Regions from separate parts of the Oleiphilus sp. HI0061 genome, predicted to be linked through region 3. Evidence: predicted binding sites of a transcription regulator. Region 3 holds the regulator's gene; each other region holds the start of a gene.
What was found. Region 3 encodes sigma-54, which starts transcription at its own class of promoters, with help from an activator protein. Its sites were predicted from a motif close to TGGCACNNNNNTTGCTNT; they were not measured.
Positions count from the first base shown of each region.

Region 1 (6,200 bases), on a different contig from region 3:
GTATGCGAAGCTGGCAAGAAACGCTTCAGGCCAATACTCTTAACGTCAATTACAACGTTTGCAGGCTTAACACCTTTGATCCTGGAAACCAGCATTCAGGCTAAGTTTTTAATACCCATGGCCGTATCGCTGGCCTTTGGGGTTATTTTTGCAACACTGATCAGCTTGCTTTTAGTGCCCGCAAGCTACCTATTACTGGATCAATATATCAAGAGCCTAAGCACCGCTAGCAAACAGGTAACGAATAATGCGCTCGACTCCGAGAGCGTTGAAGACGCCTATCAACGCGGTTTTGAGCAGGGCAGTCGAGCGAAGAAGAAATCACAGAGCCCATATAATGATGAGGTATTAACTTCAAGCTGGGAAGCAGGTTGGCTTGATGCGAAAAATACCCTTAACGTTCTCAAGACGGATCAGGCATCATGAGTATATTTCAACGTCACCCGAAAGATCATGTTGCCTTATGGTTTGAACAAAGGCGCAAGCTAGGCGTAAGTGATGACATATATTGGGGGCGATATACGCCTCACACCTCAGAGCAAGAAGAAGCGCTAAAAGTAGATATCTTCCAGCACGCCAATGGTGACGGCATGAGCATAATGAAGCACATGCTGAACGATCTCGGTTTCACCAGTGTGAAGATCCCTAAGTGTAGAGAAACCGGTGAACCTGACACTCAAGAATTGAAAGCGATCAAAGCAAAAGTTCAACCTTACCCTAAAAGGGTCAAATGGCGTTTTTGGAAAGCGGATAATCAAGTAAGCCAAAATTCGGTAGACACTCTATTTTTTGATCGTTATGAAACCGCAGCTATCGAACAACGAGCAAAATCTCTCGATATCCCTTTAACAACCTTTATACTATGGGCGCTAAACCGCTCGGCTGCCAAGCATTTACTTGCAGATTCAAAAAACTGCAATCAAAGCTATTCGTGGTTTTATCCCGTTAATTTAAGGGGGGCAGCTAATTTTGGAACCGACTCAGACTATGCAAATTTCTCCAGTGGATTTTATATCCCTCTCGAAGCGGATATTTCACCTACCCAGTTAAACGACAGAATTCGCGAGCGGCTAAAGTCACGCGAGCATTGGCTGCACTGGCAACAAGCCAAGATAGCTAAATATCTACCTGGCTTTATGATTAGATTTTTATATCGCTACCTCAGCAATAAATCCTTTTACGCTGGCAATTTCTCCGCAATGGGGAACTGGTTAGATGAAGATACCTCTGCCTTACCGAGCAAACAGGCAGAAGCGGTTTCAGCATTACAAAAAGAACGCTGGTTTTGCTGTGCACCAGGAACAAAGAACTATCCGATATCAAGCTGCGTCATGAAGTGGAATGGTCAGCTCGGTTTAACGCTTAAGCTTCATTCTTCGATCGTAAAGGATGACAAGGTTTCGCTTGAAACGCTTTGTGATTGGGGTAATGAGCTTTTTGAAGATAATCTCTTCGACATCAATAGCGCTGTAGGTCGCAATCAAATTGTTTCTTATAAATACACCGACCATTGCCAAGGTATTTAACATTATAATATCCGTATTACCAATGCGGTTTGTAAGACGAAGTCATTAGATTCACTAGTTCACAAAATCTTGAAGCTGGCTAAATTTACGTCAGCTTATTTTACACATCGATCAATCAATACTAGAAAACATCAATAAAAACAAAAAGATAAACTTCTGGCGCATCTATTGCTTTCCTATAGTTATTATTCATTAAATTAGGCTGTATTATGAAAAATTTAACAAAGTTGTTCGGTTCAATCTGTTTAACTACTGCTGTATCTATGAGTGCTCAAGCTAATCTTATAGAAAATGGCAGCTTCGAAGATATTGGTAACGAAGCAGCACTTGGCGGGTATGGAAGCGCAGCTACGTGGCAGATTTATTCTAGCATTCCAAATTGGGACGCCAGCCAGAATGTTGAAATATGGTCTAACAATTTTATCGTACCTGCCGATGATGGAATTAGAGTATTAGAACTTAATGCGCACCCTGGAGACGCTAATGGTCAGTTCTCTATCTTCCAAGACTTCGCGACGACAGCAGGTCAGGCCTACGAGTTAAGTTTTGCTGGTCGCCGCCGCCAAGCTAACTCTGATGAAGCTTTCTCAGTCAGTGTTGGTGACCTTTCAGATTCTGTTTATAACCAATCATGGGGTAACTGGAATCAGTATACTTATCAATTCACAGCTACTAGCTCGCTTTCTACCTTAACATTCACATCCTTAGATGGCGGAAGAGATACAACAGGTAATATTTTTGACGACGTTAAAGTTACTGCAGTTTCAGAACCTGGCACCATTGCTTTGTTTGCATTAGGTTTGGCAGGACTAGTTGCCACACGTAAAAAAATGAAATAACAATACCTTTGTAGTTTCTAAAAAGCCGCACTTAAATGCGGCTTTTTTTTAATTCCGTTCTTTATTTCTTTGAAAATATCCAAGTCGCTTCTAAGCTTAGTTTAAACACTAACTTAACTGACGACTATGACAAAACCCATCGCATTTCTAATCCACTTTCTTATTAGTCTCGCTATCGTATCGATAGTTTACTTTTTTATCAGATTCCAAATTTATCCTGACTTCTACTTCAAAATACAGGGTATATCAGAAATCATTCTAATCCTGTTTGCTGTAGACGTGATACTAGGGCCACTACTTACTTTTGTCGTATATAAAAAAGGTAAGAAGAGTCTAAAGTTTGACCTGTCAGTGATTGCATTATTCCAAATAGCAGCGCTTGTATATGGGTTTCAGACCATCTACAAGGAAAGGCCTTTATCAGCATTACTTGTCAATAACTCATTTGAGATCCAAACCGCATCGAATTACGATATGACAGCTGTTGACCCTAATATTATCGATACTAGCTTGGCTTCAGCACCAAAGTTCCACGTTTTAACCGGTACAACCGAAGTTAGAATAGCGATCACTGTTCATGCATTTACCGGTGAAGGGGATACAGATTATCTACAGAACATGGATTATTATCATGAGCTAGGCGAGCAAAAAGAACGCATCAAGCAAGCAGCTCTTGAAGAAGTCTACCTTAAGAAGATTTATAAGGATCAAGAGTTTGATACAGGCAAATACTTCTATATCCGCATAATTGGGAAATCAGGCTTTGGTTTGGCAAAGCTCGACAAGAATACCTATGAAGTCCTTGAAATTTTTGCTTTGACAGATTTCGACATGAACACTTTGTGAACTGCAAATAATGCATTAAGGCGATAATCTAAGCTTTTATCACCTTAATGCGCAGCCCTAAGACTTTGCGCTGATGTGTTCAGCATCATCCTTGGAAAACGGATTAGTAATAGTCGAGCTAGAACCTTGAAGTACCGCCTCGGGGTGCCTTATTTCCATAATGCACTTTATGCGTTGTTCATCCTTCGTGTTAACATCCACTAAGATCAAGTGCTGACCTTCAATAATTTGTTCGTGAAACTTCTGGATCTTGTAGTGTTCAGTATTGAGCCCACCAACACCGCCAAACCACGCACCAAAGAACATGCTAAAGATCGCGATCACTAGCCATGCATTGAAGCTAAACTCCTCGATATAAGTAAAGGGGACTAAAAAAACAGCCCAATCATCCCACCGGACAATAAGCCTCGCTCTACAAAGCGCACGAAGTCGGTACGCTGAAGTGCACTCGCAGAGTGGAGATGATGACTATATAGACCCTCTTCATTAGTACTAATAATATGAAAGTTCCAGTCAGTAATACCATGCTCATGCAAATCTTTCGAAACTTGGTCGACACTGTCAATTGAAGGGCTAAGGTAATATAAACGTTTCATAGGACACCTCCGACTACAAATTAATGCTCTAATTTAAAAACGGAAAACCATATAACGATCTATCTTTATCATTAACTTAATTATAGCGCTAAAGATGCTGCTTTTTTGATCAGATATAGACCGTCTTATTCTATATAGATTTTTATTATCACTATTAAGTTTATGCAAGGTTAGTGCTTGTCCGCATATATGCCCTAGAATAGTTTTACTATTGAGACTTATCTATTCTTTGAGCGGAAACAAGCTGCTATCGCAGCATTCTTACAAAGTACATTATTTGGAATAATTAATATGACAGCAGGGGTGATTTTAACGGGTGGTGGTGCACGAGGCGCTTACCAGGCCGGTGTTCTTAAGGCAATTGCAGAACAGTTTCCTGGCTTTGACTATCCCTTTCCTGTCATTTGCGGCAGTTCCGCAGGAGCTTTAAACGCCGTGGGGCTAGGAGGAGGGGGTAAGATCTTCAGGCATAGTGTCGACAGTCTCGAAGATCTTTGGTTAAACCTTAGCTCTGATAAGGTATACAAATCCGACTATTGGAATCTTGCAAAAAACCTAGGCCAGTTTGTTAGAGGTTTCGTCAGCGGAGATGGCATTGATGTGCCAGGCTCCATGTTCAATAACGCCCCCTTAAGAGAGCTATTAAAAAAAGAAGCTGATTTCGGACAACTCACAACCAACATCAAGAAGCACGACATACAGGCAGTTAGTGTGACAAGTTGTGGTTATCGAAGCGGCCAAAGTGTTAGTTTTTTCCAAGGTGAAGACCACCTTACTGGTTGGCAATCAGGGAATAGGGTGGGCGTTAAAACAAAACTAACGCTTGATCACCTCATGGCTTCTTCTGCTATCCCGACCATATTTCCACCAGTCAAGATACATAGAGAGTACTTTGGCGATGGTGTTGCTCGTAATATGGCACCGCTTAGCCCTGCAGTTCACCTTGGTGCGAATCGAATTTTGGTTATTGGTGTTAGCGCGAACCTCACCAATCGTCATATTCGCAAGGAAAGTAAAAAAGAGCCAAAGCGACCCTCTATCTTAGAGCATGTTATAAACGGAATGTTTATTGATGTTGTAGAAAAGGACGTTGAAAAGGTCGCTGTCATCAACAGCCTTTTAAAAAGAGTTGAGGACCCAGAAGCAGTCGCCAACGATTTGGGATTAAGGTTTATTGATACCTTGGTGATAAACCCAAGCGAACCAATTGATGAAATTGCAATTAAACATGTTTCCAAACTACCCGGACCTATTAAACAGTTTTTTGGTCTAAACAAGGAACCAATTGAAGGCGGCGTGAGCCTGGCTAGCTATCTTTTGTTTGAAGGGGAGTTTATGCGAGAGCTCATAGCTCTCGGATACAAGGACGCTCAAGCTAAGTCCAAGGAGCTTGAAAGTTTCTTTAACGCAGATATGAAAAACAGCTAACCAAATTTAACAACTCCTCTCTGAAAATGGTAAGCAATTGTATTTACAAGAAAATATTAATATTGCCAAAATTTAAATCTATTTTTGTGACTAGCAGTCAATTTTGATGTCTCTTTTCGAGCATGTCTTTGTTATTATTCGCACCATAATAACGATAAGAAAAGAACGTTCTTACACATCAAACAATTAATGAGGATTAAGGAAACATTATGACATTTCGTCGAATTATACTTGCGCTAGTAATGCTGTCGACTGCTGCCACAGCTTCTGCACTTGAAAAGAAAAAGTTCTGTATGTACGACCCGGTTGGAAAAAACGGTCCTGCAATGACATTCTTCGCTGACTTGAAAGCAAAAGCTATTCCTTGGGGTCTAGATATCCATTTGGAAGCTTTTACCGATGAAAAAGTTGCCTCTAATGATTTTAAAGCCGGTATGTGTGATGGTGTATTTCTTACCTCTATATTGAGTAGCCCATACGTTCCATTTGGTGGTACCTTGGATGCAATTGGTGGCATCAACAACGAGAAGCAGCTTGGTATCGTTCTAAAGGCCTTGACTAACCCGAAAGTTGGCAAGCTACTTACGAATGGTAATTACGAGATGGTTGGTACTTTGCCTGTTGGTTCTGTTTACCTATTCGTAAGAGACAGAAATATTGACTCAGTTGAAGAATTTAGCGGCAAAAAGATCTCGGTTCTTAACGAAGATCCACAAAGTTTGAAGCTTGCTAACCTAGTTGGTGCGTCTCCGGTCGGCACTTCTTTGACCACTTTCTCGGGCCAGTTCAATAACGGTAATATCGACATTCTACCAATGGTCGCGCTTGGTTATAACGTATTTGAGTTATATCACGGTCTCGGCGAGAACGGCGGTATTATCGACGAAAAACTCCTTTACGGCATGATGCAGCTTGTTACTCACAAGGACCGCTTTGCAGACGACTTTGGTCAAAAGATGCGTGAG
Region 1 is NZ_LWFE01001842.1:18,321-24,520, reverse strand. Features, by position in the region: gene A3735_RS28085 (efflux RND transporter permease subunit) at 1-426, shown strand, start outside; gene A3735_RS28080 (hypothetical protein) at 423-1,526, shown strand; gene A3735_RS28075 (DUF642 domain-containing protein) at 1,736-2,365, shown strand; gene A3735_RS28070 (hypothetical protein) at 2,492-3,211, shown strand; gene A3735_RS29385 (hypothetical protein) at 3,269-3,535, opposite strand; gene A3735_RS29380 (hypothetical protein) at 3,580-3,807, opposite strand; gene A3735_RS28060 (patatin-like phospholipase family protein) at 4,099-5,235, shown strand; gene A3735_RS28055 (putative solute-binding protein) at 5,445-6,200, shown strand, end outside.
Region 1: A3735_RS28075 (DUF642 domain-containing protein) is a predicted target of sigma-54. The motif match lies at 1,684-1,701, and genes of this name have one in related genera.

Region 2 (6,200 bases), on a different contig from region 3:
TGAAATTCTACTGCGAATCAATCAGACCTGAAGCGTTTAAGGGCTATCTGTGATACCCCTTATTTAAAGCTAGTAAGCAAATACCGCTAACGAAGCAGTCAAAAAATCAGCACTCTATAAATCTGCAACTACGTGCCGCTTTTATGACGTTTTTCAGGTCTTACTAGGAGAACTGCAACAAACGTGCCGTTTGTTGAGAAATTTGATCAGCCTGGCTCATTAATTTAACTTGAAGCTCATACTGTCGCGATAGAGATAGGATATCTGTTAAAGACGATACCGCATTTACATTAGAACCTTCCAGAAACCCCGTTTCCAGTTTGATGTTCGGGTCAGCAACTGCCGGTGGCTCATCACCCTTCATATGCAATAGACCATCTTCTTTCTTTTCGATCATATCAGGGTCGGGATTAACTAGCTTAATTCGATCAACCGCCGCTAAGCCAACAGCTCCACCACCCAAAGGAAGAACCGAAACCGTACCGTCAGCACCAATCTCAACAGTTGCCGAAGGCGGCAAAACAATTGGACCACCATTACCCAAAACAGGCAAACCAATGCCAGCCCTTAGCTGCCCATTGACATCTACCTGCAGGTCGCCTGCCCGGGTATAGGCTTCCGAACCATCTGCGGCCTGAACCGCAATCCATCCATCACCCTTTACCGCAACATCCAAAGGGTTGCCGGTTTGATTCAGGGGACCCGCCTCAAAATTTGTTCCCGGCCTTTCGGTCAAGGCATAGGCTCTCGATGGATGATGCTCGCCAAACACCGGCATAGCACGCGCCTGAGCGAAATCTTCTTTAAACGCCGTCGTATTAATATTTGCCAAATTATTGGCATGAGCGCGCTGCGCCAGCATATTCTGCTTGGCACCACTCATTGCAATATATAACGCTTTATCCATTTACTTCACCATTAGGATCAAACAATACGCAGCGTCAAAGAAACGGACACTGCAAACGCCTTAGCCTAAGCTCTGCAATTATCTAGCCAACCCAAACAAGGAAGGCTATGAGCGAAATTCAGTACTAGATATTCAAGATAGTTTGCTGGATTGTATCGGCCGTCTCAATGGTCTTGGAGTTGGCCTGATAGTTACGCTGCGCAACAATCAGATTTACCAGCTCAGCAGATAAATCAACATTCGATTGCTCAACTGCAGAGGCCGTTAATAGACCCAAAGACGCCGTACCAGGCGCCCCGACAATCGGGTCACCCGAAGCAAAAGTCTGCACCCAAACACTATCGCCATCAGGTGATAAGCCTTCTACGTCATTGAAGTTAGCCAAAGCTGCCTGCCCTAGAACCAAAGACTCACCGTTGGAGAAACGAGACAGAATGACACCCGACTCATCGACATCCAGACCGACTAATCGACCTGTGGTATAACCATTCTGACTTAAGTCATTTACAGCAAACGGGCTACCAAACTGAGTAAACGATGATACATCTACCTCAAAGTTTGAGCTAGTTGGCGGCTGAGGAATCGGCAAAACCCCGCCATCCACAACATTCAAAGGTCGTGCCGCCCCATTTTGATTGCCTTGACTATCTAAAGGGTCCCAATTAGAAATCAAAACATCATCTGACAATGTTTCATTTAAAGTACCGTCATCGCGGAATACCAAATTATAAGTCGCTCGCGATGCATCTGTTCCAATTAATGGATCTCCAACATCCTGGTTATCCACCTGCACATGCATTTGCCAGGTATTTTCTCCCGACAACGAAGACTGCTGCTTAACGAAATACATGGTCAAAACATGAGAGTTACCAAGACTGTCAAAAATAGTCGTTGACGTCGCGTGGTTATAGGTACCAGGATCCGTTGGTGAAAATTGGTTATTAACAAAAGGCGCACCGGTAAAGTTGGTAATGACGGGCGTTGTGGCACTTAAGTTGGTCGCAACGACCCCCTCGTCAAGTACAATGCTAACTCCACCACCTACAGTCGCATTCAAAACGGCAGGAACAGCATCAGGGTCAAGCACTACCGGCGTCGCCGCGGCATCACTCCCAAGAACCTCAAAACTATCGCCCGAGACACCCGCAAAACCGAATACCAAGTTAGCTCCTTGATCCTGAATAATCTGCAAATCACCAGTAGCACTATCTATGACGGCGGTAACCCCCACCAACGCAGACGAGTTAATACGAGTTCCCAAGTCGGCCAATTGCAATGCATCTGTTGCACCGGCTGGCTGGAAACTAATTCCGTTTAAGCTAATACTCATATTTCCTGAGGCATTATCATATCCAGCTAAGGTTATTGTAGAGCTGGTACTAGCAGTCGCATCCACACCTTCTAAAAGCGAAAACTGAGATGCAATTGCCCCGGCAGTTGATTCCGCAGTCGTTGTAATGGTCTGCGACGTGCCATCCGGAAAGGTCACTTCGATATCCTGACTCGCATAGCCATTCACAATTCCTGCTTGTGCTACACCAACATCCGTTGCACCGTTCGAGTTAATCGTTGTGCCACTCTGAGTCAAAGCTTCTTCTGAAGAATCCAGATTCAAAGCTGCTTCGACATTAGTTGATCTTGATGGAGGCAGATCATTCGCATCAACAACCAGATCACCCAGAACTCCCGATACCGTCCCACCTTCATCAGCCTGAAAGCCCTGGACACGCATACCCGTGTTATTGACCATGAAACCATCTTTATCCACACCTAGCTGACCAGCACGCGAATATTTGGCCTCACCCTGATCACTAAGCACGAAAAAGCCATTTCCGGTAATTGCTAAGTCCAGGTTATTGTCAGTAAAGCTTACGTTACCCTGACCAAACATCTGTCGAATATTTTGTACTGCGACACCGTCTCCCGTTGAGGTAGCCCCCCTGCCGAAAAAACTATTGGAATAAACATCACCAAACTCGGCACGCGAACGCTTAAAACCAACAGTACTCGCGTTCGCAATGTTATTACCCGTAACTTCCAAGTCCGTGGAGGATGCTCTCAACCCACCTAATGCAACGTTAAACGGCATACTACACCTCTCTTCTGATTCTTTTTGTCGTAATGATTACAATTATTTCGCACGCCAGACACATACTCATGCCTAGTTAATCTCTCTAACATCTTCTAAAGGAATAGCGCCCATACCGGCTAAGTTAAGCGAAATGGCACCACCAGTCCCGATCGATACGCTACTCACATTGGCGGAAAGCAAGGTCGTAATTTGACTTACATCTCCTCCTTGATTCGATTCAGCAGCGATCGTGTAATTGTCATAGGGCATCTGCTCCCCCTTGCTATTTGTTCCATCCCACGAGAATGGTACAGAACCGGCAAGTTGTTGCCCCATATCCACCTGATTAACCAACTCACCAGAACCGTTAAAGATACTTACCTTTAATGAACCTGTACTGGCTTCAAGATCAACCAATCCACTAATTGTTCCGTCTGCCGCCATGGGAGCTTCAGTACCTGGCACCAAAACCGTTCGCCCAACCATTGCAGAAGCCTGCAAAGCCTGACTAGACTGATACTGGGTTGCAAAACTTTCTACTTGCGAACTTAGTTTCTGCATTTCTTCAAGAGAGCTAAACTCTGCTAACTGAGAAATGAACTCACCATTATCTTGAGGGTCCAGCGGGCTTTGATTCTCCATCTGGGCAATCATCAACTCCATAAACTCATTCTGACCTAGATCAGACGAACCTTGTGTTTTGGTCGTCGGTTCATAGCGGTAGTCTGATAAAGCATCAGCAGAAGACACCGTTGTATTTATATCTGTCATAAGATTTAGCCCCTTACTGACCTAGCGTTAACAAACGCTGCATCATTGTTTTTGCCGCATCCATTACATCAATATTGGTTTGAAAGCTTCGAGAAGCAGAAAGCATGTCAGCCATCTCTTCAACGACATTTACATTCGGGTACATCACATATCCCTGCTCATCAGCCAACGGGTGGTCAGGCTGGTAACGCATATCCAAAGGTGCATCACTTTCAACAATCCCTTTTACTTCAACACCTACCGACTCAGGCGTCTGCTGTAAGAAATCCCCACCAACTGCCTGGCGCATGGCATCTTCTTGGACAGCCGAAAAGATGGGCTTTCGGGCGCGATATACTTCATCAATACTACTTGCCGCACTGTCTGCATTAGCAATATTACTAGCAGTGGTATTCAAGCGAATAGATTGAGCAGCCATGCCGGATCCGGCAATATCAAAAATCTGACTAAGAGACATATTTATTCACCCCGAATCGCATTGGTTAGTGACTTGAACTTGCCATTCAAAAACTGGAAGCTGGATTGGTATTGCAAGGTATTCTTCATAAACTCTGCCATTTCTTCTTGGGTATCAACGGTATTACCGTCAACAGATGGCTGGCTGGGCGTTCGATAAAGCAACTCATTGCTTCCGCTCGAGTTAGCATGAGGCAAGTGCTGTCCGTTCGTGGTCGCCATCTCGAGAGACTTTGCGCCTCCCTGGCTAGCCATTTCATTACCCAGGACCGCTTTGAAGTCTATATCTCTTGCCTTAAATCCGGGTGTATCTGCATTAGCCAAGTTATTAGCCAACACCTCAGCACGGTTAACACGTAACTCCAGCGCTTGTTCGTGAATTCCTAATGCATTGCTGAATGAAATCGACATCGATACTCCCACTTGCTTCATCATAAAGTTTCTACGATTAGATAAAGCAATTGCGATGCCAACCAATAAATATTTTTTTAATACTTAAAAATCAAATACTTATGGTTTTATGAAGTTTTTTAGATCGGCAATTCCTATCCTTTTAGATTTGCCGTTTTTTGAGGGAACAAGCGAAGATATCACCTGGGTTGACCCAATTTATAGTCAGAGGAAAATCGCCTAGCACTACCATGGGACAAAGTAATCCTTACTAGCAACAGGCGCTAACTTTTTGGCTTCGGCAAGCGGTGTACCAATATATAAGAAGCCCACGATAGACTCCTCGAGCGATAAACCCAGGCCTTGCTTCACGTCGCCATTCAATGCCATTTCTCCGGTACGCCAAATACCACCAAAGCCCTGCGCCTGAAGCGCTAACAACATATAACCCACCGCAACGCCGCAGGACACAACCTGCTCTTCGAAAGGTACTTTAGGGTGTTCGATGTTTTTGGACACAGCAACGATGATCTTGGGTGCCCGAAGCGGCATTGAGCGGTATTTATTTTCTTGCGCTTCACTAAGCTTTCCCTCATTCGCTTCAGCAGCCTGACAAAACAAATCACCCAGACGATGTAACGAGTCCCCTTCGATCACAAGAAATCGCCATGGCTTTAAGCATTTATGGTCAGGCGTCCTAAGCGCTGCTTGAAAAACAGTTTCCATTTGATCAGGGCTTGGGGCAGGAGCACTCAAGCGAGGATGAGAAACCCTGGACTTCAATATTTCCAACACCGCATGAGAGCCCGCCTCATCAATTGTTTTATGCTCATTCATACCCGCGTATCTCCTGCTTTAATATAAGCTACCTAACCTGCACTATTCTTTTCAGGTGAACATAATGATATAACCACATTTAGATCACGAAACCTTAGTGCAAGCGCTATTTCCCAAGAACGAAATTAAAACAGTGTAAGCAAAATTTGTCTATATATAAGGGAACTGATAACCTTTGCTGCTTATCAGAGATGTATGAAAAAATGATCCCATTGAAAATATCTAATAAAAAATCGTCAACACAGAATAAGGCGACACAACACTCCACCGACAAAATAGATACGCCACCGTCAGTCATGCCCGCATACAACGGCAGGGTTTTGGCTTATTTGACGTCTAGTATCACGATGGCGGTCGGTGTTCTTGAAGGACATTTCCACGACTACTTGATCTGGTTTATTCCTGCGGCCATGTTATGGCCACACCTTCTTTACTTTGTTATTAGACATTTAAAGCTAGAGCAAAGCGCTGCAGCACGTGAGAACACACTACTAATAGATGGCGCTTTGGTCGGTGTCATTATTGTACTAATTGACTTCAGCCCGACGGCAACCATATTCAATATTCTCATGGCGAGTTTTAGCTTCATCGTCGTTGGAGGTATGTCGACCTGGCTCAAAGGCAACCTAATCTTACTTACCTCCACCATTATTTCCTCCATGATATTCGGCCTTGACTTCGCGCCTCACGCACCAATGATTGTCGATCTAGTGGCCGGTATTAGCGCTACAGTCTATGTCTCGGTTACTGCTTACTATACCCACCAAC
Region 2 is NZ_LWFE01001178.1:7,115-13,314, reverse strand. Features, by position in the region: gene flgF (flagellar basal-body rod protein FlgF) at 164-907, opposite strand; gene A3735_RS18055 (flagellar hook-basal body complex protein) at 1,032-2,996, opposite strand; gene A3735_RS18050 (flagellar hook assembly protein FlgD) at 3,069-3,749, opposite strand; gene flgC (flagellar basal body rod protein FlgC) at 3,763-4,206, opposite strand; gene flgB (flagellar basal body rod protein FlgB) at 4,209-4,616, opposite strand; gene A3735_RS18035 (nitroreductase family protein) at 4,842-5,432, opposite strand; gene A3735_RS18030 (adenylate/guanylate cyclase domain-containing protein) at 5,636-6,200, shown strand, end outside.
Region 2: flgB (flagellar basal body rod protein FlgB) is a predicted target of sigma-54. The motif match lies at 4,660-4,677, and genes of this name have one in related genera.

Region 3 (4,295 bases):
ATAGTCATGTAGCTACGGTTTGATGCTTTGAATTGAGGAAGCCATTTACTGAGAAAGTTAATGATATCTTCCTTCATTAGTATGGATTCGGGTTGGGCGTTCATGAAGTCTACGACGGGCTTATCTAATCCACTAAAAGTACGAAGGTTTGGGTCCCAGTATGGGTTTGGCAAACAGCGAACGTCGAATACGTAATCTGCATCGCTAGGAACACCATTTTTGAAACCAAATGATTGAAAGAGTATGGCGAGCTCTTGCTCTCGTTTGCCTGTCACTCTAAGTTTTATGAGGTCTCTTAACTCGTATAGGGTTAGTTTCGTAGTGTCGACAGTCAGGTCAGCTTTTAGTGCCAGCTGGTCGAGAAGCGTTCTTTCGGTTTCAATCGCTTCGGTGAGTGAGTGTGTTGTGCTGCTAAGTGGGTGTTTGCGTCGAGTATCGTGAAAGCGCTTTAGGAGCGTCTCACTTTGTGCGTCAAGAAAAATGATATCGACATCAATCTCCATCTGCTTTAGCTTCTCGTAAACTTGGGGGAATGCTTCTATTCCACCCTGCAGATTTCTAGCATCGATACTGATCGCAACGTTACTTAACCTTGTATCTTTACCTTGTAGTGATTGTTTACCAAGGTTTAGTAAAAGCCCAACCGGTAAATTATCAATGCAGTAATACCCCATGTCTTCAAGGACGTGAAGGGCCGTGCTTTTTCCGGAACCGGATCTGCCACTGACAATAACGAGCTTCATAAGAAGTTCCTAGCAATTTTGAGCTTCTAAGGTTTGTAGGTCTTAAGCAATTATTTTCTGATAAAGTTCAGTGCCTGTAGCAGATTCCCTTAAACTATCGCAAAAAGCAGTGTTGTTGAACTTCTCTGCAATTTGACTTAAAAGATCCAGGTGCTCGCTCGTCGCCTCGGAGGGGACAAGTAAAACGAAAAGAATATCAACGTCTTCGTTATCTATCGAGTCAAAAGGTATCTTTTTTTCAAGTGTAAATAGACAACCAATAACTTGTTTGCAGTTTTCCAGTCTGCTGTGGGGAATGGCAATTCCTTGCCCAACTCCCGTGCTTCCCAGTCGTTCACGAGAAATAAGGTTGTCAAATATTTCAGTTTCATCAAGATGAGGAAATTGTTTTGAGACCAGGTGTGCAGCCTGTTGAAGAACTTTTTTCTTGCTACCACCGGGCAAACCGCGTTGGGTTAGCTCCGGTGACAAGATGGCCTCGATAGTAATTTTATTTTCAGACATTTTTCGACTCTAAAGATCGCTAATAACTAGCGTGCTGCTGCGCCGTGTGCGCGGTCAACTTTCTTTTCCTTGTGCTTAAGAATTTGACGGTCTAGCTTATCAACTAGCTGGTCGATAGCGGCATACATGTCGTCGTTCTCGGCGTGGCCGTGGATATCTGCACCAGCGATATGTAGCGTTGATTCAGCAATATGTGCTTGTTTCGATACAGAAAGGGTTACCTGTACGTTGCTAATGCCGCCAATATGGCGCTCTAGCTTTTGCAATTTGGTTTTCACATATTCTTTAAGTGCATCAGTTAAATCTACATGATGGCCAGTGATATTTAATTGCATAGTATTCTCCTATCATCGTTATTTTTAGCGAGAGTTGAATATTGACTCACTTTTCGCTTATCAAATCAACTTGCTGCAGGCAGCAAGTTATCAAATATTGTATTAAACCAATCTTTTTCTTTCGTTCGATGGGGGGATCGACATCGCTTCGCGGTATTTTGCGATAGTGCGGCGGGCGACGTTAATTCCTTGCTCTTTCAACAAGTCGGCAATCTTGCTATCGCTAAGAGGTTTTTTAGGGTTTTCTGCTGATATTAACTTCTTAATAATTGCGCGAATCGCTGTTGACGAGCACTCTCCGCCAGTAGTTGTGCTGACGTGGCTTGAGAAAAAGTATTTGAGTTCAAATATGCCTCGTGGCGTATGCATGTACTTTTGTGTTGTCACACGAGATATGGTGGACTCATGCATTTCTACCGCTTCAGCAATATCATGTAAAATCAGCGGCTTCATCGCTTCATCACCATAGTCAAGGAAGCCTTGTTGGTGAGCTACTATCTTACTTGCCACTTTTAGAAGCGTCTCGTTACGACTTTGTAGGCTTTTAATAAACCACTTTGCTTCTTGAAGTTGATCCTTCATAAAGGTGTTGTCGTTACTGGAGTCAGCTCTCTTTATAAACGAAGCATAATTTGCATTGACCCTTATTTTTGGCGCAATCTCTGGGTTGAGCTCAACTTTCCAGCGTCCTTTTTCTTTCTTTACGACGACATCTGGCACAATGTACTCAGGCTCGGAAGAAGCAATGGATTCACCTGGTTTAGGGTTCAAAGACTGAATTAGAGAGATAACCTCTTTCAGTTCATGCTCTTTAAGGCGGCTGCGTCGCATTAGTTGAGCGTAGTCTCTTGATCCTAATAAGTTCAGGTAGTGGCTGATTACAAGCTTTGCTTGTGGTAGCCAGGGCGTATCTTTTGGTAGCTGGCGTAACTGTAGCAGCAAACAGTCGGGCAGGTCTTTGGCAAATACCCCAGGTGGATCAAAGTGCTGCACGCGTTTTAAGACGGCTTCAACTTCATCTAATTCAACCGGGTCTTCGTCATCTGAGTTGTGCAGCCCCTCGTGTATCTCTTCAACGGTATTCGTTAGGTAGCCGTCTGTATCTGTTGCGTCGATTAATGACATCGCAATGTATCGGTCGCGATCAGACATGGGGGTAAGGTTAAGTTGCCAATCTAGATGATCTGCAAGAGACTCGGTAGCAGCGTTTCTTTGTTCGAAGGCATTGTTGTCATCTTCGGGAACGGGACCACTGGGCGCATTGTTTGTATATATGTCATCCCAAGCCGTATCAACAGGCAGATCTTCCGGTATAGTATCTGACCACTCTTCACTAGGCGTGTCGGCTTCATTACTAGCAGGTGCTTCGCTCGAACTGGTGTCTGTACTACTGCTTTGTTGGTTGTCCTGAGAGGCGTACTCGTTGCCATCATTTTGATGACTTTCATTCTGATTTTCTTGTTTATCACTTGTATTTCCAGGCTCGTTGTTATCGTCCTGGAGTTCGAGCATAGGATTAGATTCCAATGCTTCTTGTATTTCGTTTTGAAGGTCAAGAGTCGACAATTGTAGCAAGCGGATTGCTTGCTGCAATTGAGGTGTCATTGTCAGTTGTTGACCGAGCTTTAATTGGAGAGAAACCTTCATGTTCATGAGGATGTCACCAACTTAAGACTTAAATTTTGAATCATGTATTGTCGCTTATTATATTTTGCGGAAATGGTCGCTGTGAATAAACGTATTTATATTTACTTCATTTACACAAGTGTAGTGCGAAGATAGCAAAGTGTGAAACAAATAAAAGTATATTTACGTTACCAGCCTACAAATAATTGTTTTAGATCAAGTTATCGTCTTGTTGACGTGAAAATTGCATGCTACTCATTTCTAAGCTGAAAGTCATGCTTAATTGTTTGTATATGCTGTTCGAATCGAATGCTATGAACTAGCCACTGGCTTATAATTTGAATTGATTGCCCAAGTAGACTTGTTTGACCTTTTCATTATTCAGAATGTCTTCAGCACTTCCTGAAGCAATGATATGGCCATCACCAACAATATAGGCTTTTTCACAAATATCCAGCGTTTCTCTAACGTTGTGATCGGTTATGAGTACGCCGATATTTTTACTTTTAAGGTGAGAGACGATTGACTTGATGTCGTTGACCGATATTGGGTCGACACCTGCGAAGGGCTCATCGAGTAGAATGAAGTCAGGCTCCATTGCTAAAGCTCTGGCTATTTCCACTCGCCTACGTTCACCGCCTGACAAGGCCATGCCAAGACTATCTTTGATGTGAGTGATGTGAAACTCTTCGAGTAAGGCTTCCATTCTTTGTCGCCTTTCGCTGCGAGAAAGATCTTTTCTAATCTCTAGTACCGCCAGGATATTGTCTCGAACACTTAACTTTCTAAATATTGAAGCTTCCTGGGGCAGGTAGCCGACACCGTTTCGTGCCCTATCATGCATAGCCATGGATGATAGGTCGGTATCATTAACTGATATCTTGCCTTTATCATGCTTAACCAGGCCTACAATCATATAGAAACAAGTGGTTTTACCAGCACCGTTAGGGCCGAGCAGCCCGATCACTTCACCGCTGTTGATAGTCAGGGAAACATCTTTAACTATTTGGCGTTTATCATAGGCCTTGGCTAGGTTTTCTGCTTTTAAAGTTTTCATTGTTGCTCAGGTCTATTGCTTTTGCTCGGC
Region 3 is NZ_LWFE01000987.1:29-4,323, forward strand. Features, by position in the region: partial or broken gene rapZ (RNase adapter RapZ) at 1-743, opposite strand, end outside; gene ptsN (PTS IIA-like nitrogen regulatory protein PtsN) at 786-1,247, opposite strand; gene hpf (ribosome hibernation-promoting factor, HPF/YfiA family) at 1,274-1,582, opposite strand; gene A3735_RS11455 (RNA polymerase factor sigma-54) at 1,685-3,229, opposite strand; gene lptB (LPS export ABC transporter ATP-binding protein) at 3,540-4,265, opposite strand; partial or broken gene A3735_RS30895 (hypothetical protein) at 4,278-4,295, opposite strand, start outside.